One region of the Brevibacillus sp. FW301-21C12A genome, then DNA from elsewhere that is predicted to be linked to it. Evidence: riboswitches for the same ligand, from Rfam matches in the RefSeq annotation. Region 1 holds a riboswitch; each other region holds the start of a gene.
The links. Region 1 has a riboswitch for cobalamin ahead of AC3WQH_RS24405 (energy-coupling factor ABC transporter permease). Riboswitches for the same ligand answer to the same signal wherever they lie in the genome.
Positions count from the first base shown of each region.

Region 2: linked by a shared signal. The riboswitch ahead of metE (5-methyltetrahydropteroyltriglutamate--homocysteine S-methyltransferase) and the one ahead of AC3WQH_RS24405 (energy-coupling factor ABC transporter permease) in region 1 are both predicted to bind cobalamin.
Region 3: linked by a shared signal. The riboswitch ahead of nrdI (class Ib ribonucleoside-diphosphate reductase assembly flavoprotein NrdI) and the one ahead of AC3WQH_RS24405 (energy-coupling factor ABC transporter permease) in region 1 are both predicted to bind cobalamin.

Region 1 is NZ_JBYTBG010000074.1:3,426-10,604, reverse strand. It holds gene AC3WQH_RS24420 (energy-coupling factor ABC transporter ATP-binding protein) at 1-701, opposite strand, end outside; gene cbiQ (cobalt ECF transporter T component CbiQ) at 706-1,497, opposite strand; gene AC3WQH_RS24410 (energy-coupling factor ABC transporter substrate-binding protein) at 1,494-1,778, opposite strand; gene AC3WQH_RS24405 (energy-coupling factor ABC transporter permease) at 1,775-2,539, opposite strand; cobalamin riboswitch at 2,686-2,882, opposite strand; gene AC3WQH_RS24400 (quinone-dependent dihydroorotate dehydrogenase) at 3,037-4,128, opposite strand; gene AC3WQH_RS24395 (GerAB/ArcD/ProY family transporter) at 4,273-4,929, shown strand; gene AC3WQH_RS24390 (SLC5/6 family protein) at 4,890-5,372, shown strand; gene AC3WQH_RS24385 (spore germination protein) at 5,362-6,855, shown strand; gene AC3WQH_RS24380 (Ger(x)C family spore germination protein) at 6,836-7,179, shown strand, end outside.
Region 2 is NZ_JBYTBG010000051.1:19,291-26,469, reverse strand. It holds gene AC3WQH_RS22355 (CapA family protein) at 1-201, opposite strand, end outside; gene AC3WQH_RS22350 (MurR/RpiR family transcriptional regulator) at 241-1,140, opposite strand; gene AC3WQH_RS22345 (SgcJ/EcaC family oxidoreductase) at 1,450-1,914, shown strand; gene AC3WQH_RS22340 (acyl-CoA thioesterase) at 2,059-2,553, opposite strand; gene metE (5-methyltetrahydropteroyltriglutamate--homocysteine S-methyltransferase) at 2,578-4,863, opposite strand; cobalamin riboswitch at 5,008-5,207, opposite strand; gene brnQ (branched-chain amino acid transport system II carrier protein) at 5,356-6,708, opposite strand.
Region 3 is NZ_JBYTBG010000051.1:10,119-17,297, reverse strand. It holds gene nrdE (class 1b ribonucleoside-diphosphate reductase subunit alpha) at 1-1,123, opposite strand, end outside; gene nrdI (class Ib ribonucleoside-diphosphate reductase assembly flavoprotein NrdI) at 1,110-1,469, opposite strand; cobalamin riboswitch at 1,623-1,820, opposite strand; gene AC3WQH_RS22310 (alpha/beta hydrolase) at 1,995-2,816, shown strand; gene AC3WQH_RS22305 (ACT domain-containing protein) at 2,942-3,454, opposite strand; gene AC3WQH_RS22300 (hypothetical protein) at 3,488-3,820, opposite strand; gene mnmA (tRNA 2-thiouridine(34) synthase MnmA) at 3,840-4,952, opposite strand; partial or broken gene tlp (small acid-soluble spore protein Tlp) at 5,092-5,313, opposite strand; gene AC3WQH_RS22285 (hypothetical protein) at 5,434-5,655, shown strand; gene AC3WQH_RS22280 (DUF952 domain-containing protein) at 5,660-6,010, opposite strand; gene AC3WQH_RS22275 (hypothetical protein) at 6,039-6,284, opposite strand; gene AC3WQH_RS22270 (glycerophosphodiester phosphodiesterase family protein) at 6,452-7,179, shown strand, end outside.

The DNA.
Region 1 (7,179 bases):
TCTCTTCGCGCCAGCGCCTCCTGGGGCTCTCCGGCAAAAATCAGCCGGCCTTCATCCATGACGCAAATCCACTCCGCCCATTCGAAAGCGATGTCCATATCGTGGGTCGCCATCAGCACGGTCGTGCCGTTTTGGTGAATGGCATCCAGCTCGCGCAGCAAATTTTTGGTCTGGTAACGGTCGAGGTAGGCCGTAGGCTCATCCAACAGCAGCAGCTCCGGCGCAAGCACCATGACCCCGGCAAGGGCGAGACGCCGCTTTTGTCCCAGGCTGAGGTGGTGAATCGGAACGTCCGCCAGCTCTGTCATGCCAAACGCGTCCAGGACAGCCCGCACTTTCTCGCGGATTACGTCGGCGGGCAAGTTCCGGTTGCACAGCCCGTAGGAAATATCCTCGGCGACCGTGCTGGCGATCAACTGATGCTCCGGGTCCTGGAAGACCAGCCCGACTTTTTGCGTCATCTCTTGCAAGGCAGCGCGTTTGTAGCTGAGGGGCGTTCCTCGCCACAGCACTTGCCCTTGCTGCGGCTGGATGATGCCGTTCCCGTGCAAAAACAAGGTGGACTTGCCGCAGCCGTTTCGCCCGAGCAAGGCGCATTTTTTCCCCTCCGGAATGCCCAGGGACAACCCTTTCAGGACAGGGCCACGGCCGCCTGGATAGGCGTAGTGCAAATCAACAAATTCCAACAGCCATGATGTCAAAGCATTACCCTCCTGTCCACCACTCCAGCAAAATCAGCAAAATACAGCCTGCGATTGACTCTGCTTCATATCGGCCGGAGCGAGAATGAGTGTGCAAGGAAAGCACCTGCAGGCTTTCCCCGAAGCCTCTCGCTGCCATCCCTTTGTACAGCGCATCGTACTTGCGCATGGACCTGACGAACAACTGCGCGGCCAGTCCGCTCGCATCCCGCAGCATCGCCCGGAACCCGCGATGGCCTCCGCGCGCGCGCTGGGCAATCCACAGTTGATGAGAGACGCCAAGCAGCACGAAAATAAAACGGTACATAATCATGAGCAAATCCGTCACGATGACCGGAAGTTTCAGCTTGCGCAGCACTTGCAAAATCTCGGCAAACGGCACGGTAAACAAGACAAAAGCAAAGCAGGCGAGGCTGGCCATCGTCCGCCAAAAAAGCAGCCACACCTTGTCGAGCGCGCTTGCCGGAACGTAGACCAGATACGGCCCGATCTTCCACGCCGCAACTGCCTGGACGCCCGCCCCTGCATCCGCTCTTACTGCTTCCAGCAACAGCGCCGGAAGCCCCAGGACAAAAAACGACAGGGACAGGATGAAAAATCCGAAATAGAAACGGACGGGAATACGGGCATACACCATTACCCATACTCCCATCCATAGACAAATCGCCATCTGCAACCATTCATGTCCCGTCAAAACGAGCAAAATCAGCACGCCCGCAAACAGGAGCTTGTGCTCAGGCGGCAAAAATCGCAGCCGGTTTTGATAGGAAAGCGAATCAAGCTGCTGCCAATTCATTTTTTATGCTTATCCAGCCGGCCCTTGTACAATCCCACGGCATAGCCGACAACGCCCGCCCCGAGCGCCGCTTGCACCGCGAACAGCAAGCTCTCTGTCTCGCCGCCTGGCGGTTCAAGCAGCGGCTCGAACCACGGCTCGTAAGCAGGGGCGATTTCCTTGATCGCTTCCTCAGCCGCTCCATCTGCTCCCCCGAACTCCGAATCCTGCACCAACAGCAACGGCACAACCGCCAGCAAGACTACGCCCAGGAGCAGCAGCCAGTTCATCCCTTTTTTCACAGCGATTCCTCCCGTTTCAGCAGGCGAAGTTGCGCCAGCTCTTTTGCATTGTAAGACTGCAGCCAGTTCCAGACGAGCACGGTCAAAAGCCCTTCGCTGATCGCCAACGGAACCTGGGTGATGGCAAAAATTCCTGCGAATTTCGCGAACGATGCCATAACGCCGCCGGATTCAGCCGGGAAAGCCAAAGCCAACTGCACGGAGGTCACGACATAAGTAGCCAAGTCTGCGAGCGCAGCAGCAGCGAATACGGCCAAACGCTGTCCGCCGTTTCCGCGCACGATCAGGCGATAGACGCCGTAAGCTACCATCGGCCCTACTACTGCCATGGACACCGCATTGGCTCCAAGCGTCGTCAGCCCTCCATGCGCCAAAAGCAGCGCCTGGAACAGCAGCACCAGGCTGCCGAGCACGGACATGACCCACGGGCCAAACATGATCGCGCCAAGCCCGGTTCCCGTCGGGTGCGAGCTGCTGCCCGTCACCGAAGGAATTTTCAGCGCGGATAACACAAAGGCAAACGCGCCGGATACGCCGATCAGCAGCTTCATTTGCGGATGCTCCTTGACGATTTTGTTCAAGGAACGAATGCCGAGAATAAAAAATGGAATAAATACTACCCACCAAAACAGCGCCCAGCCCAGCGGCAAATACCCTTCCATGATGTGCATCGCGTGGGACGTCTGCGGTTCATTTACGAGAAAATAAAGGACAAAGCCTGCAATCAACAGACAGGTCGAAACGAAACGGGATCGATTCAAGACATTTCCTCCTCCTTTGCTGTTCTTTCTTTTTTCACCAACAAAAAAACCTCATCCGCTAGCAGACGAGGTATGCGCACAAAAACAACAGACCGTTGGCACAGTCCTATTGCTTCGTATTCACCGCTCCTTTCCGCGAAGGTATTCCTGGGTGTGGCAAGTAGGTAGGTCTCCTGGCTTTCAGCTCATCGCGCTCTTTGTCCTTCCCCATATGAATATGAGTGGCTCTATCTCAAAGAGAACTCCCTGATTACAGTGGCGGGACCGCTCGGGACTTTCACCCGATTCCCTGTTACCCTTTATGCGGCTTGCACATAAAGGCACCTATCGCCGACGATATGCAATTGTTAGATAGTTCTTGCTTGTCCCACATTATTATACAGAATCAAGGGAAAAAGCGGAAGAATATAATCAGCGGAGTATAACTGCGTAAAAAAACCGATGCCCCGCCATTCCGGGAGTCATCGGTCTTTGTTGCATCCGCTTCTTTTTTATGCTTACGACCTGGCGTCCACGCCGACCGCTTCGCTGATGTGGGAAAAGCCGTCGCGCTTCAACAGTTGCAAAAGCTTTTTGTTGATTTGCTTGGAGATGCCCGGGCCTTGATAAATCATTCCGGTGTACACTTGCACGAGACTTGCGCCCGCCCGGATTTTCGCGTACGCATCTTCCCCCGTGAAAATGCCCCCTACGCCAATGATCGGCACCTTGTCGCCCACTTCCTGGTAAATTTCTTTTACCCAGGCAGTCGAACGCTCTGTCAGCGGTTTTCCGCTCAGTCCTCCCGCTTCCTCGGCATAGTGATGCCCTTGAACGGCTTCACGCGACAAGGTCGTATTGGTGGCAATAATGCCGGAAATGCCCTCTTCCACCGCTCCTTGCACGACATCGCGCATGTGCTCGTCGGACATGTCGGGGGCTACTTTGAGCAGAATCGGCTTTTTCTGAATGCCGCGCGCTTCCATTTCCGCCGCTTTTTCGCGCACCGCCCGCACCAGCAGCCGCATGCTCTCGGTTTCCTGCAAATCGCGAAGATTGGGCGTATTCGGAGAGCTGATATTAATGACGAAATAATGGCCGTACGAATAGAGCATGTCCAGGCATTTGATATAGTCAGAAGCCGCTTCCTCATTGGGAGTGACTTTGTTTTTGCCAATGTTGATCCCGATCGGAACATCGGAATACGCGTAATCGACCAGGTGCTGCGAAGCCAAATAAGCACCGTGGTTGTTGAAGCCCATCCGGTTGATGATCGCCTCGTGCTCAGGCAGGCGAAACAGGCGCGGCCGCGGATTGCCCGGCTGTCCTTGCGGGGTCAATGTCCCGACTTCCACGAACCCGAACCCGAGCGCACCCAGTGCATGATACACTTCGGCATTTTTGTCAAAACCGGCGGCGAGCCCTACCGGATTGGGAAACGTCATTCCCCACAGCTTTGTGGCAAGACGCTCGTCCTTCACCTGAAACATCATTCGCAGCAAGCTTTTTCCCGGAGCAGAATCTTCCACCAGCTTCAGGGCATCAACCGTTCTTTCATGAATCTCTTCCGTATCCATCTGGAACAGATATTTCCTAATGAGCTTATACATCCCGGCTGCACTCCTTACTCCATTTTTACCTCATTGTAGAATACCACACTTTATTTATCGTGGGCTAACCTTTATACGCGATACATATTTCCAGCCGGGCAAACAAACCATAACAAAACCACCAAGTCGGGGGGACGTTGGTTCATGAAAGCAGACGGAAAAATCGGGATTGGCCAAGCGATCATGGTGATGATGCTGTCGATCGGAATCACCAATCATGTCACCCTTATCCCCCTGCTGCTCAGCAAAGCCGGGCGCGATGCCTGGCTGAGTGTCATCTTTGGCATGATCCCCTTTTGTGTTTGGGCGTACGCGCTCTATTTCATCAACAGCCGCATCGGACAGCAGTCGTTGTCCCACTGGCTCTTGCTACGGTCCGGAAAAGCCGTCCGCTTCCTGCTGCTCATCCCCATCATGCTCTGCCTGTACATGATGGCACTCGTCAATCTGGTTGATACCCAAACGTGGACAACCGTCAACTATTTGCCGCAGACGCCCGAGTGGGTGACTGCGCTTGCCCTGATGATCTTGTGCGTTCTCGCATCCTACGGCGGCATTGCCTCAGTCGGCATTACTTCGGGCATATTGCTGCCCATTGTCTCCTTGCTTGGCATGTTCGTCGCATTCGGCAACGTACCGAAAAAAGACTACTCCCAGCTCTTGCCGCTGTTCCAGAACGGAATTGCCCCTACCGTGCACGCCATGGTTTTGTCGGGGGTGGCTTTACCGAGCTGTTCCTGCTGCTGTTGCTGCAGCATCACGTGCGCAAACCGCTGCGGCTCATCCACTACATCGTCATGATTGCCATTACCTTGGTCCTGACGCTCAGCCCGCTGACGGGAGCCATCGCCGAGTTCGGGCCTGTGGAGTCGATGCGCCAGCGCTTTCCTGCCTTTGAACAATGGCGGCTTTTGACGATCGGAAAAGACATCGAAAACATGGAGTTTTTTTCCATCTTTCAATGGCTGTCCGGCTCGTTTATCCGCATTACGCTTTGCCTGCTGCTGCTCGGGGAGCTGCTGGTCCTGAAAACGAAAAAGCAGCGCAAGTACGTCATGCTCGCCCTCGGCGCCAGCATGATCGTTCTCACCAGCCTCCCCTACAACGACATGCAGTTCGTCACGTTTCTGTCGAAGATTTACTATCCGCTTTATTTGCTGGTTATGGTAGCTGTCACGCTCGTCTTGTTCCTGCTGTCGCTGCGCAAACCAACCGGATTGGAGGATGTGAGCCATGACCCTTGAAGAAGAGCTGCGAGAAAAATTCACGCATTGCGCGGATGTCATCTTTTTGCGGACAGTCACCCCCAACGATCAGTCGGTTCTCATGCTGTACTGCGAAGGTCTGGCCGACGTACGGCATTTGCAAGAGACGGCTTTGCCGCAATTGGAACGCTGCCTGACCGCCGGAGACTTGCGTTCGCTCCCGCTGATTCCGCTCTACACCAATCCTGAGCTGTGGACGGAGCGGCTCTTCTCGGGAGATTTGCTCATCTTTTTGAAAGGGTCGCCGCCTTTTGCCTGGGACATTTCCAACCGTCCGCAGCGGGGCACGGAAGAAGCCAACACGGAGATTTCGATCAAAGGGCCGCGGGACGGCTTCGTGGAAGACTTGTCTACCAATGTGGCACTCATCCGCAAGCGGCTGCGCACGATCACGCTCGCCTATGAGCCGTTCATTCTCGGCACACGCTCTCGCAGCCGAATTGCGCTGATGTACATGACCGACAGCGCACCGCCTGACCTGGTGGAGATGATGCGCGACCGGCTGCTCTTCTGCGACAACAAAAAAATATTGAACAGCGCTCTTTTGGAAAAAATGCTGAGCGACAACCGCAATTCCTTGTTTCCTCTGGTAGATTACACAGGGCGGCCCGACTTCGCCATTTACATGCTGCTGCAAGGAAAAGTAATCGTGATGGTCGACGGCTCGCCTCTGGCGCTGATTGCTCCCGTCTCGCTGCTGGAGCTGATTAAATCTCCCGAGGACGACCAGTATCCGATCGTTTACGTCTGGCTGGAGCGCTTGCTGCGCCTCGGCGGGTTTTGGATCGCAGCGTTTCTCCCGGGGTTTTGGATTGCCCTGTCCGCCTACAACGTGGAGCAGTTCCCGTTTCAACTGCTCGCCACTGTCACCCAAGGGCGAAAAGGCTTGCCTTTTTCCGCGCCCATGGAGCTGTTCATGATTTTGTTCATCTTTGAATTTCTGCGCGAGGCCGGAGCCCGTCTGCCGAAAAACGTCGGTCAGACGCTGGCGCTTGTCGGCGCGCTGATTATCGGGGACGCTTCCATTCGCGCGGGACTGACTTCGCCCTCGATGCTGTTCGTAGGCTCCTTGACTGTCGTCGCATCCTTCACGCTGGTCAACCAGGCGCTCAGCGGCGCGGTTACGGTCGCCCGCTTCATTGTGTTCATCCTGTCCTCCACGATCGGCATGTACGGGTTCGTCATTGGCATGATCGCGATTATTTATTACTTGTCCACCTTGACCTCGTTCGGCAGACCATACTTGTTGATGGGCTCGTCGAACGTGCTCTCCGATCTGCACCTTGTCTTGTTCCGGCCGCTGATCTACTTTTTCCGAAAAAACCGATGCGGAACGGAGGTGCCAAATGAAGGCCGCCCGAATCGCCTGTGCGCTGCTGCTCTTGGCCACCACGCTCCTCAGCGGCTGCTGGGACCAGAAATCGATTCAGGATTTGAGCTATTTGTCCGCGTTCGGCGTTGACTTTATCAACAACGAATACGTCCTTTACGCCCAGTCGGTCGACCTCGCAAGCGTAGCCAAACAGGAGACGAGCGCCACCCCGAAATCGCCTCCCGCCACGATTTCCATCGGAAGAGGCAAGACGCTGATGACCGCGTTTGACAATCTGCAAAAAAACTCGCAGATTCCGCTGTTTCTCGGGTTTGTGTCGTCCCTCGTTGTTCACGAGCGCATCTTGCAAAAAGGCATTATTTCGACGCATGACATTTTGAACCGCTACGGCTTGATTCGCTATACAAAATGGGTGTTCGGGACGCGGGAGCCGATCGACAAGGTGCTTGGCAA
Region 2 (7,179 bases), on a different contig from region 1:
TGGCGGCGACATCGCCCAGGTGCCGCCGCTTTGCGCGCTCGGATAGCCTTCGTTGTCGTGCACGGTCGACTCCAGATTGGCGATGCGCACATCGGCACGATGCAGCAAACGGGCTACTTCCTGAAAAGCGTGATCGCGATAAGGCAAGTCGCATGTGAGAAAGCTGTCGCCTGTAGCGGCGAACCAAACGGGCAAAGACATGGCTGCATCCTCCCTTACTTTTTTGATAAGCGTTGGATTTTAATAGATCGAAAAGTCTTCTTCCTCTTCTCCGACGAAGGAGTAGAGCTTCGAGCTGATCTCATCGTAGTGCTGCAGCCGTTGTTGCACACGCGCAGCATCGTGGACCATCACCCCTTTGACGAGGACATTCAGCACCGAAAACAGCGTAGGCATGCCGCTGGTCGCAACAGGCTGCGGCGTCGTGATTTTCAGCAGCAGATCGGCAGCCTGGCTGATCGGCGACAGCTCGCCCTCGGTAATCGCGAGCACTTTTGCCCCCAATGCCTTGGCGGAATGCACCATGGCGACCGTCTCGCTCGGATGGCGCGGAAAAGAAAGCGCAATGACGAGCCACTCCTGCTCGCGTTCGGTCAAAAAGTAGTCGGCGTTGTCGACCGCGCCCGTGTACAGGTGGGTGTTGCCCTTGATCGCGTTCAAGGCGGAAAACAGCCACTTCGCCGGGATGTGGCACCAGCGAAACCCTACGACGACGATCCGGTGCGCCGCCATAATGCTTTGCACAGCCTGATGCAGCAAGCCGTAGTCGATCTGCTGCAAGCTTTGCTGGAGGTAGGCGATGTCGGTTTCGATGACCTGGTGCGCGTAATTGTCGCGGGTGAGCGCAGCTTCGGTGTCGCGGTATTTCTGGATCGGCCCCTTTCTCTGGTCGCCGATCAACAGCGACTTTTTGATCTCCTCCTGCAACTCTGTGTAGCCGGAATAGCCCAGCGCGTAGCAAAAACGAATGACGGTCGCCTCACTCGTATTCGTCAGCTCCGCGATTTTTTTGGCCGTATGGATAGCTAGCAGGCTCGGCTTTTCGAGGGCGATTTTGGAAATGATCTTTTGGCTGGCGGTCAAATGGCCGTATTGCTTGCGAATGCGTTCTTTTACGTGCTGGTGCTGATCCTGATCCATACCGAAAAGACTCCTTTGCGTTTCGTTTGGTGTAAGTTTTTAGAATAGTATATCTTTTGCATTAATTTACTTCAATACATCTTGGAAAATGTAGTTCATCCTTCAGTTTACTGCCTGTCATCGCTGTACGCCCGGACTCCAGCCGGATAGGCACACAGTCGTGGCGAAGCGCACGCAGCCACAGACCATGCACACTCGCGGCGCGATCCGGAAAAGTGGCGTTCAGTCCGTGCTGTCAAACCTTTGACATCGTTTCGGGTTCGTATGATACACTATGGTTCAAACAGCCACCCAAGGAGGTACGCCAGGATGGGCACAGCCACACACGAAGATGCGATTCGCACCCTCTACCGGCAAGTCATTCGCGGCTGGAACGAACACAGTGCATCCGGCATGTCCGCTCCGTTCGCGGCAGACGGCGAGCTTATCGGCTTTGACGGCAGCCATCTGATCGGACGAGCCGCCATTTTTACGCACCTGCACGACGTTTTTTCCCACCATCTGACTCCCCCCTTTGTGTACAAAATCAAGTCCGCATGCCTGCTCAGCGAGGAAGTGGGGATGGTTCGCGCCATGGTCGGCATGATCCCTCCCGGAAAAGACGAGCTTGATCCAGCGCTCCATGCGCACCAGACGCTCGTAGCGAAAAAGCAGGGCGAGCAGTGGGAAGCCGTACTGTTTCAAAATACGCCTGCACAGTTTCACGGACGGCCCGAGCTGGTCGAGCAGTTTACAGAGGAGCTGCGGCCGTTGGTGCGGCAACAGTTGTTTTGACGTTGCGGCTTTCCCCGTGCCGCATTGTGTGTTTGCCCTTGATCCCTTAGTGCCTGCGTGCCGCTCACAGCAAAAGCCCTCAACCTGTCGGTGAGGGCTTTTGGCATTGCTTTTGTTGCTGTATGCTGTTTCTTGCAACGGTGACTACAACTCCGCCTTCCGCTGCTTCCTCAGCGCGTAGCGATGCTTCGCCTTTTCGTGCTGGAGGCGCTCCTCCTCGGTTTCCGGGATGACGGCGGGCACCAGCGTCGGCTTGCCTTGCTCGTCGAGGGCGATCATCGTCAAGTACGCTCTCGCGGTCATGCGTTTTTCGCCTGTCAACAGATTTTCCGACTCCACCTTCACGAACACTTCCATCGACGTGTTGTGCGTCCAGGTGACGTACGCTTCCAGGTTGATCGCTTCCCCTGTCTTGATCGGCGCGAGGAAATCGAACGAATCGCTGGACGCGGTGACTACCGGCTTGCGGCAATGGCGCATCGCCGCGATGCAGGCGATCTTGTCGACGTACGCCATTACTTTGCCGCCGAAGATCGTATAGTGATGGTTCGTATCCGGCGGGAAGACGAGGTCTGTCAAAAAAGTTCTCGACTGCCCGACAGGCCGTGCTTCTGTTGCGATCTGGGCTTCTGTTGCCATCTGTGCTGCTCCTCTCGCTCATGCTTATGCTTTTTGTGCCAGGCGGTTTCGTACTGCGTGTGTCGCCGCTACCATGTTTTTCAGAGACGCGATTGTTTCCTCTCGGCCCCGCGTCTTCAGCCCGCAATCCGGGTTGATCCAGAATTGCCCTGGCGGCAGGACTTGCACGCCGCGGGACACCATTTCCGCGATCTCGGCCACAGCCGGAACGCGCGGGCTGTGGATGTCGTAGACGCCGAGGCCGATCCCTTTGTCGTACGTGCACGTCTCGAACACCGAGACGAGCTCGCCGTGGCTGCGGGAAGTTTCGATCGAGATCACATCGGCATCCAGCTCGCTGATGACGTCGATGAAATCGTGGAATTCGCAATAGCACATGTGCGTATGAATTTGCGTGCCAGGCTCGACTGTCGAGGTAGCGACCCGGAACGACTTGACTGCCCAGTCCAGATACGCGGCTCTGTCTGCCTGCTTGAGCGGCAAGCCTTCAAGCAATGCCGGCTCATCCACCTGAATCATGCGAATGCCCGCCGCTTCCAGCGCCTCCACCTCTTTGCACAGCGCCAGCGCGATCTGCTCGCACACTTCCTGACGGGAGACGTCGTCGCGCACGAACGACCAGTTCAAAATCGTGGCAGGACCTGTCAGCATCCCTTTCACTGGTTTATCCGTCAACGACTTGGCATATACGCTCTCCTTGACCGTCATCGGGGAGACGAACTGCACGTCGCCGTAAATGACCGGCGGTTTGACGCAACGGGAGCCGTACGACTGCACCCAGCCGTTTTTCGTGAAAACGAAGCCGTCGAGCTTTTCGCCGAAATATTCCACCATGTCTGTCCGCTCGAACTCGCCGTGCACCAGCACATCCAGGCCGATCTGTTCCTGAATGGCGATCCACTCGCGGATTTGCTCCTGAATGAACGCATCGTACTGTTCGACGCTCCAGTTTCCTTTTTTGAACTGCTGTCTGGCCTGGCGAACTTCTGTCGTCTGCGGGAAGCTGCCGATCGTCGTCGTTGGCAGCAGCGGAAGCTTCCACGTCGCCTGCTGAATCTCGCGACGCTCGTGGAACGGCACTGCCCGCTTCGCCGCTGTCGACGCCAGCGCTTTTCTCGCCTCCTGCACTTCCTGGCGGTTCCGTGCCGGAAATTGGGCCAAGCGCTGCAAGTCTTTCTCGTTCTGGGCGATTTCCTTCGAAATAACATACTTTCCATATTGGAAACCTTGGACTAATAAGCGCACTTCAGCCAATTTCTCATCGGCAAACGCCAATGCGACGCGCACTTCTTCCGGCAAATCGGTTTCGTCTTCGACGGTAACCGGAACGTGCAGCAGGCTGCTCGACGGCTGAACCCATACCCGTTCTGGGGCTACTACGGTGCACAACGTTTTGACCAACTCCCACTTTTCCTCCAGGGCCGAGCGCCAAATGTTGCGTCCGTCGATGACCCCGGCGCCGAGCACTTTGTCTTGCGGAAAACCGTGCGTCGTCAAGTTGGCCAGGTTCGCTGTTTTCCCGTGAACAAAATCAAGGCCCAAGCCGTGGACAGGCAGTTCAATCAGCTCCTCGTACCAGTCCACTGCTTCAAAGTACGTCTGCACCATCAGCTTCAGGTGCGGCAGCGCCTGGCTGAACTGCTCGTACACGCGACGAATGAGCACTTTGTCTTGCCCGGTAAGATCGAGGACAAACGCAGGCTCGTCGATCTGCCCCCACTCGACGCCGTGCAGTTCCAGCTCGCGAAGGACGTCCACGTACAGCGGCACGATCTGATCGACGACGCGTTCAAATTCGTCTTTGGCATACCCTTTGGACAGCTTGACAAACGTGTACGGCCCGACGATGACAGGCTTGCCGGCGATCCCTAGCTGATCTCTCGCCTCCAGGTACGCTTGCAGCGGCCTGTTTTCCGTCAAGACAGGCGCGCGCTCGCCGAACTCGGGGACGATATAGTGGTAGTTCGTGTTGAACCACTTGGTCATTTCGCTGGCGACCGCGTCTTTGTTGCCGCGCGCCATCGCAAAATACGTAGCCAGCGGCACCGGACCGCCCGCATACGCGAACCGCTTCGGAATCAGGCCGAACATGACCGCCATGTCGAGCATGTGGTCGTAGAAAGTAAAGTCGTTGACCGGAATCCAGTCGATCCCCTTTTTTTGTTGTTTGACCAGGTGCTGCTTGCGAATTTGCTCCATTTGCGCAAGGAATGTCGTCTCATCGAGCTTCCCTGCCCAAAAAGCTTCCAGTGCCTTTTTCCACTCGCGATCTTTGCCGATCCGCGGATATCCCAAGTTGCTGCTTATCATTTGCTTCCTCTCCATCCTTTGCGATCATTTTTTCGATTTCGCCCAATAAAAAAGGCATCTCCAACGATCAGAAAGAACGTTAGAAATGCCAAATAAACACTGAGATCACAGCATCCTAACACCTCCCTATCTCCCGTAGGTTAAGCAGTGTTGTCGAAACAGGCAGGTCTCCTGACTTGAGGATCATGATCTGCACAACGCCTTCCCAGTCAGCTCGACCAGTGGCCAAAAGTTGTGCAAACTCCCCTCATACAGTGGCGGGACCGTGTCGGATTCTCACCGACTTCCCTTTTCATCCTTGCGCCGATATTCATCGCCAAGGAACCTGTCTCCACTCATATGAAATTGTCGGTATGAGTGCATGTGCCCCAAAAATGGGCGGGACACACCTTTCTTCATACAGTAACACGTAAACCAGTTTTTGTCATGCTAAACTATTTCCACTTTGCAAACTGATGTCAACGTTCAGGCTGCTTCCTCATAATGCCTGTCCTATTGCTTGGTCAGGCGAAGCTCACGCGCGCGCAGCGATGGTTTGCGCATCAAATAAACGAGGTAGCCGCCAACGCCCCCGATCAATGCAGGCAGCAGCCAGCCCAAGCCGATCGTGTACATCGGCAAGTAGCGGGAAAAGACGTCGTTGATCGCCGCAAGCTCGACCCCGGCAGCATTCAGCCCGTCAAACAGGCTGACGAGAAACGTACCGAACAAGCTGCCTTGATACACCTCTGGCCGACCGCCAAACCCTTGATGCAAAAACGTCAAAAAGATCAGCGAGATGGCGATTGGGTACATCGTCGTCAAAATCGGAACAGACACCTTGATGAGCGCAGTCAACCCGATATTGGCGACGAGCGTACTGAACACAGCCAAAATGACGGCAAACTTTTTATACGAAATGCGCGGAAACATCGCGTGGAAATACGACGAGCACGCCGTAATCAATCCGACGCTGGTCGTCAGGCACGCCGCAGTAATCATCAGGCCGAGCAGCAGGCCGCCGTAAGAACCGAAGTAATAATTCGACACTTTGGCCAAAATTTGCGCCCCGTTTTCCAAATGGCCGAGCTTTTCCACGCTGGAAGCGCCCATGTAGGCAAGCACCGAGTAGAAAAACGCCAGGAGCGCACCCGCAATCAGCGTTGCTTTGGCGCACGTCAGCAAAATTTGCTTTTTCGACGTAACCCCTTTTTCCTTGATCGCATTGACGATGATGATGCCGAATACAAACGCCCCGAGCGCGTCCAGCGTCAAATAGCCGTCCTGGAATCCTTTGAAAAACGCCTTGGACTGGTAATCGCCCACTGGCGCTTGCAGCTCGCCAATCGGATACACGATCGCCGTCAGGACGATGATGCCGATAAACGTCAGCTTCATCGGTGTCAAGACTTTTCCGACTACATTGATAATTTTTCCAGGATTGAGCGACAACAGGCAAGCGAGCGTGAAGAACAAGACGGTAAACACAATCAACGGAAAAGGCCCGGCCTGCTCGGACAAGAACGGCTTGATCCCGATCTCAAACGAAACATTCCCGGAGCGCGGAATCGCAAAAAACGGCCCGATCGCCAAATAGAGCAAAATCGTGAAAACAAGACCGAACAGCGGGTGCACACGGCTTGCGAGCGAACGCAAATCGTCTTTACCTGAATACACCAACGCTGTAATTGCCAAAAGTGGCAAGCCAACCCCTGTCACGAGAAAACCGGCGTTGGCTTCCCAGACGTTCGTTCCCGCCATCTGTCCCAGCATCGGTGGAAAAATCAGGTTGCCTGCTCCGAAAAACAGCGCAAACAGCATAAATCCGATGATGACGATAAACGAATATGAAACTTTTTGAAGCATGACAAAAACCTCCTGTGAGTAAGAACGAAGGGCCTTGTAAGGAACCCTCAGATTAGTGAAAAAATTCACGAAGTCTAGCGGCTCGTCCAGCCTCCAGCCAAACTGGATAACACTGGATTCATTGTCAGATAAATCAGTCCTCCAGACGCATGACACGATGATTCTGCGACTCTCGTCACTGCCGCTTTGCTGTTCCAGCCTAAGCCCAACTCGGCTCGACCGGATGGCAATCAAAAGAGCCGACACATCATTTATTTATAACATAAATATGAATGAAAAGGTATTTTAAAATGAAGAATTCTTTTATTCCTTTCTATAAAAGATTCTTGATCGAGAAAATCTCACAGGAAGGAATGTGGGCAACTCATCCGCTACTTCGCGCGCGCCTGTGCATGCGCGCCGCTCGCCCCTTTTCGCGTAACGGGCACGACAAAAAGGCTGCCGTCTGTAGACAGCAACCCTTTTAAACGA
Region 3 (7,179 bases), on a different contig from region 1:
GGTTGGACATTTTCACGGAGCCGATGTCCTTCAGCGCGTGATTTTTGTTCGCGTTCGTCTTGTTCATGATGTACGGGTAGCCCGACTCCATCTGGATCATCGCGATCTTGGTGAGCATTTCGCGGGCGCTCATGACTACCTTTTTCTTGACGCGCTCGTTTGCCACCAGCTCGTCGTACATCTCGTCGAGATCCAGATCATCCAGATGGGCGCCGTACTCCTTGTAGACGGAGTAAGGAGCGAACACTGTCAACGGCTTGTTTTCCTCTGCCAGCTTGTAAAACACATTCGGCACGATCAGGCCGATCGACAGCGTCTTGATCCGCGACTTTTCATCGGCATTGATCTTTTTGCAATCGAGAAACTCGTTGATATCCCAGCCGAAGATGTTGTAGTAGGCTGCCCCGGAGCCTTTGCGCTGCCCCATCTGATCGGCGTAGGAAAACGCGTCCTCCAGCAGCTTGAGTACAGGCATGACGCCCTTGGCTGCGCCCTCGACGCCTTTGATCGGCTCTCCGCGCCCGCGCAGCTTGGACAGGTTGACGGCCACGCCGCCGCCGATTTTCGAAAGCTGCATGCAAGTGCCGAGAACGTAGTTGATCGAGTTCAAGGAGTCGTCCATTTCCAGCAGGAAGCAGGAGACCATTTCGCCGCGGCGGCTTTTCCCCGCATTGAGGAACGTCGGCGTCGCCGGCTGGAGTCGCTGGTCCATCATCGACACGGTCAGCCGCTTCGCCAGTTCGAAGTCTCCGCGCCCGAGCGAGAGCGCCACAATCGCCACCCGATCCGGGTACTGCTCCAGATACATCGATTTGTCGTCTGTTTTCAGGGCGTAGTCTTTGTAAAACTTGGAGATAGCCATGTACGAAGCGAATTGAAAACCAGCGTCATGCGCCAGGCGGAACACTTCATCGACCTGTTCAACCGTGTAGCTTTCATACACATTTTCATAAAAGTCATTTTCGATCAAATAGTCCATGCGCTCTTTCACGCTGTTGAAGGTCATCGTCTTCGCCTGTACTTCTTCCATGAAGACCGCGACTGCCTCTCTGTCCTTTTCCAGTTGGTAAAATCCGTCGCTTCCTCGCTGCATCAGTTGGTTGTTCAATTCAATGTGTCGCAATTGCTGCCACCCCACTCGTAAATTGTTCCACGTCACGGCCGGTACCGGACAGTTCGAATTTGGAAATGACCGGAACGCCATATTGGCTGGCGATCGTGTCTGCGCTTTTGGCAAAGCTGGCTCCCCAGTTGCGGTTGCCGCTGGCTGACACGCCGCGCAAATAGACATGATTCCGCTTCAGAAAACGGTCCACCTTCTCCGGCACCTGGCCAAAGCCTGTCGTGTACGTGACCAGAATGAACGGCTCGTCGATCACCATCTCCGGATCAATCTCCACGTGCGGCAGATCGAGCTTGCTGACGAATCGTCTCACGTTTCCTGTTTTCGAATCAAAAGCGATTAACATGTCCCTCATCCTTTACTGCTGTTCTATACTTTTTTAGCCAAAGTAAAAGCGCATCCGACGCCAAAATGTCGAATGCGCATGATGATCCCCATCGTATCCATCCGCCGAAAAACGAATGGAGCGCTCGAACACTTCCCTATCTCCCGTAGGTTACACAGTGCTGACGGTCAGGCAGGTCTCCTGGCTCGGGGTCATCGCTCCATTCGTGCCTTCCCGATCAGCTGAATCAGTGGCGCAAAAACCAAATGGAACTCTCTCATCACAGTGGCGGGACCGCGTCGGAATTTCACCGACTTCCCTATTAAGTCTACCAAATATAGCGTGGCAAACACCTGTCCGCATCAATATGTAGTTGGTAAAACTTACTTTACCTCAATATATCGTAGGAGTCAAGCTCGGCATGCTCTATTTTGGCGACTGATAATCTCTCTCATTTCTCTATTGCCAATCTCTGGTTTGCGTCCATATAATAGGTTTCATGCACAAAAAAGGTAACGCCACCGGCCGATTGGAGAGTGACCCCTGATGGAAAGCACGGTTTATGAAGCAGTAGCCATTCCGCGTTCGCAAACGAGAAAAATGACATACAACGACCGCACGTTCCACATCTTCGTCAGCATCCCCGACGTGGCTTTGCCGCCGTCCAGCTTCCCGGTCATTTACTTGCTGGATGCCAACTCGGTGTTTGGCACCATGACCGAAGCGATTCGCCTGCAATGCCGGGTTCCGGAAAGAACGGGCGTCGATCCGGCCATCGTCGTCGGCATCGGCTACCCGACAGAAGCGCCGTTCCACCCATCGCGCTACTACGACTTCACCCATGTCGTTCCCGCATCCGAGCTGCCCGCTCATCCGCGCGGCGGCGAATGGCCGGAAATGGGCGGGGCAGAAGGCTTCCTCAGCTTCATCGAAGACACGGTGAAGCCCGCGATCGAAAAGGACTTGCCCGTCGACCGCACGCGGCAAACGATTTTCGGACATTCGCTCGGCGGCTTGCTCGTGCTGCATGCCTTGCTGACCCGGCCACACGCGTACCAATGCTACATCGCCGGCAGCCCGTCGATCCACTGGAACGAAAGCGTCCTGCTGGAAGAGGAGCGCCGCCTGCCGTCCCTGCTCACAGACGACTTGCGGGTCAGAGCGCTGCTCGTCATCGGGGAGCTGGAAAACGACGGCCGCTTCCACGTCAACGTCAAGGCGCAGGCGATGGCTGAACGGTTGTCCGCCATGGGCAACGGGCAGATCGAAGCGTCGTTCCGCCAATTTCCGGACGAAAACCACACGTCTGTCCTGCACGTCCTCATCAGTCACGCTATTCGCTTTGCTTCCAAGCCAACTGCCCGCTAGTCAGGGCAGTTTTTTCTTTGCCTCGCTCCATGCACACAAGCAAGCAAACAAGGCAGTCGGCACACGCAAAAAACCGCCCATACGAAAACGATGAGCGGCCATGCATGCACTACTGCTCTTTTCGCCTATTGCAGAGACAACACCTTGTTGATCTGCGGCAGCTCCTCGATGGCAGCTACGACAGTTGGCGTAATCTCTTCGTCGGTGACGCAAATCAACAGGGCGTTTTTCCCCTTTTGCTCACGCGACACATTCATCTTGGAAATATTGATCTCGTGGTCAGCCAGCTTGCGGGACACGTCGTAAATGACGCCCGGATAGTCGGTATGGTGCACCAACAGACCGTGAGCGCCCGGAGGGATCCGACAGGCGCAGTAGTTGATCTCGCTGATGTACACTTCGCGCCAGTCCTGGGCAAACGTGTATTTGTTCGCTCCCACGCGCAAATTCGCCAGATGGTTGGCGTACTCGCCGGAGCTGTTTTGAACCGAAACGCCGCTGCCAAGTCCATCCACCAGAAGCGAAGCGATCTCTTCTTTATTTTCATGGGCCAAAATGCTCAGGGACGCCCCTGCGAGCTGCGGCTCCAGTCTGCGAATCAATTGGGCCAATTCACGAAGTCCAGCATATTGGGTCATGTAATCCCCTCACTCTCCCAGTCAGGTTAATCCTTAATGCGGAAGAATCCACTCTTCCGGTTCCTTGATAATCGAGGAATGGTTATCGGAGCGATACCAGGCTGTCAGGCTTTGCCCATCTTTCGTGTACACGATGCGATAGATGGTGTTGCCCTTTCCGCTTTTCGGGAAGGGACTCTCCTCGGGAGGAACCACTGTCACACCACCCGCTTCAATCACGCCACCCTTTTCCTTGATGACGCTCTCGATCACGGTCATGTGCTCGTTGCTCGTGGCCGACATCCCCACGTAAGCGAGTATTCCCAGCAAAAGCGCTCCCGCCAAAAACGAAACAATAATCACTTTTGACTTTTTCGTAGCATCCACCAAGCGCTTCCCCCGTTATTCAATTCTCTTTGTCGATCAAACGCACCTTGTCAATCGTACCTCCGCCCAGGCACACTTCCCCATCGTAAAAGACGACGGCTTGGCCAGGAGTAACCGCTTTTTGCGGCTCGGCGAAAACGACTTCTACGGTGTTGCCCTCGCGGATGTGCACCGTCACTTGCTGGTCCGGCTGGCGATAGCGGAATTTCGCGGTGCACGCAAACGATTCGGTCGGCTTGTTCGCGCTCACCCAGCTTACGTCTGTCGCCAGCAAGCTACTCGAATACAGGCGGGGATGGTTGGAGCCTTCGCCGACGATCAGGACGTTGCGCTCCAGGTCTTTGTCCACCACAAACCACGGCTGGCCGGTCTTGCCGTGCCCGCCGCCAATCCCCAGGCCTTGGCGCTGGCCGAGCGTGTAGTACATCAGGCCGTCATGCTGCCCGATCACGTCTCCGTCTACCGTTTCGATATTGCCGGGCTTGGCTGGCAAGTAGTTTTGCAAAAACTCGCGGAAGTTGCGTTCGCCAATGAAGCAAATCCCTGTGCTGTCCTTCTTTTTCGCGGTGTAAAGCCCGGCTTCTTCGGCAATTTTGCGCACCTCGGGCTTCGGCAAATGCCCGATCGGGAACATCGTTTTTGACAACTGCTCCTGGCCGAGCACATTGAGGAAGTACGTCTGGTCTTTGTTGTTGTCCGCGCCGCGGATCAGCTTGTACTCTCCGTCGATGAACTTCACCTGCGCGTAATGGCCGGTGGCGATGTAATCGGCTCCCAGGTCCATGACCTTGGCGAGCAGCTCGCCGAACTTGATTTCACGGTTGCACATCACATCAGGATTCGGTGTGCGCCCGCGTTTATATTCATCCAAAAAATACTGGAACACCTTGTCCATGTATTCTTTTTCAAAATTCACGGTGTAGTATGGAATGCCAATTTGTTCACAGACGCGCCGGACATCCTGGAAGTCTTCTTCCGCCGTGCAGTGGCCGAATTCATCGGTATCATCCCAGTTTTTCATGAAGATGCCGATGACGTCATATCCCTGTTGCTTGAGCAGGTAAGCCGTCACGGAGGAGTCGACCCCGCCGGACATGCCGACAACGACGCGTGTATCTTCTGGTCGTTTCATAGTCTTTCTCCTCTTGATTTAATTTGTCCATCTACAGATTACCATGTTTCGTCCAACAATTCATGTTTTGTTGCACTTTTGTCGGCCTAATGTGAAAAACGCCTGCCGCAATGGACAGCGACAGGCGTTGATGAGCACGTTATTCACTTTGGGAAACTTCGTCTTTAATCTCGGAGCGGAACCCTTCGATGCTCTCTGCACGGCGCTGGTTTTTCGCCTCGATGTTCGCTCATTCCTCTTCGGAAATCTCGCCCGCGTGTGCCGCCAGGTAATCTTCCGACTCGCGAATGCTCTCTTCCGTGTTTTGCAGCATTTCTTGCAGCTTGGCTGCGTTGTCAGAACGATCGTCCGGTTTTGCCATGAAAAACACTCCTCACTTTGCCAGTATGATTCACTACCTGTACCATTGTGCTTCGTTCGCGGAACAATTATGTATGATAGGATAGAGAGAACGGACTTTGCGAAAAAGAAGGTTTTTCACATGGCTTCTCTGGATTTTCTGGAACGAAAGCTGCTGCGGATCATAGCGGAGACAGACCCTGTCCGGCTCAAACGCCAATGGGTGAGCAAGCGCGCCGAGTCTTCCGGCGAAAGCGAGCAGCGCAAACGAATCGCCCTCTTGCTGCGCAGGCTCGACAAGTTGCCGCCAGCCAAGCGTCGCGAGGTGCTGGATTTGCTCGCGCAGTTCAACTGGAACGGATAGGGCATTAGCGGATGGACGGACCGATGTGCCAGTGCCCGTCTGTTTTCAGCATGCGCCTCACGTCTACTATCGCCTCGCGATGGAGCGGGCCGTAAATGTGCGGATACAAAAGCCCGTCCTTGGCCTGCTCGTACTTCACGGGCGAAGGCGATTTTGTCTCGTCCACGACGAGCACGTACAACTCCTCATCGAACGCGCCGTACACCCGGTCTGCTACCTTGCCGAGCAGCTCCTCGCCTTTTGTGGCGTGAATGAACCCTTCCTGCTCGTAGTCGCGAGGCAGGTAATGGTCTTTGTCCGCCCATTTCTCCCAATAAGCTTTTGGGCACATACAATAAATGATCGATGGCTGCATGTTGTGTTCTCTCCCTTGTCGCACCGCTTTATTTTTTCCCCATCGCCTTGTTGAGATGGCGCATGGCTTTATCGAAAAACATCTGGTCGAAGGCGCCCTGATCGAACTTCCATTCAATGAAGTTTTTCAACGAATGCAAATCTACCCACGCATCCTTCGCTTGCGGGTTGCGGTCAGGCACTTCGCCCGTGACTTCTCCTTCGTAGACCAGCTTCGCCATCTCTGCCGGGTGCATCCCGATCTGATAGGCGATCTGGTGTAGCGCTATTTTCATGGAATCCCCCTGCTCTGTCCATTCTGGTTTCAATTATTCATCTATTTTGCCAGTCTTTTTCCTCCATGCCAACCCCTGCTCTCTCCGGCGAAAAAGGATTTCCGCTTGCGTCCGCATTTTGATAGAATGAACGCACAAAAAGTCACGACGCTGGAGGATTACAAGTCATGTCCACTTCCGATAACAGACCGCGCAAGCAATGGTACCGCAAAAAAGTGGTCTGGATCCCGCTTTTGTTTGTCGCCTACGTCTTTTTCGTCAACAGCTCCTACCTGGCTGCTCCGCCTGCCGGCTCTCCCTTTTTGCTCGCCCACCGCGGAATGGCGCAGACCTTTCACATGGAAGGGCTGACGAACGAGACGTGTACAGCCGAACGAATTTACCCGCCGGAGCATCCGTATCTGGAAAACACGCTGCCGTCCATGAAAGCCGCCTTCGCAGCAGGTGCCGACGTCGTGGAATTTGACGTCCACTGGACGAAAGACGGGCAATTTGCCGTGTTCCACGACTGGACGCTCGGCTGTCGCACGAACGGCGACGGCGTCACCAGAGATTTTACCCTGGCCGACCTGCAGAAGCTCGATATCGGCTACAACTATACGGCAGACGGAGGACGCACCTATCCGTTTCGCGGAAAAGGCATCGGGCTGATGCCGTCGTTAACCGATGTGCTCAAAGCGTTCCCCGACGAGTCTCTGCTCATCCATATCAAGAGCAACGATCCAAACGAAGGACAGGCGCTCGCGGACGCCTTGCAGTCTCTGCCAAAAGAACGGCTGGAAAAGCTGACAGTCTACGGAGGCGACGAGCCGATCGCCGCGGTGAAGAGCCAAATCCCGGAGCTGCGCGTCATCTCGATGGATACGATGAAAAGCTGTCTGATCCCGTACATAGC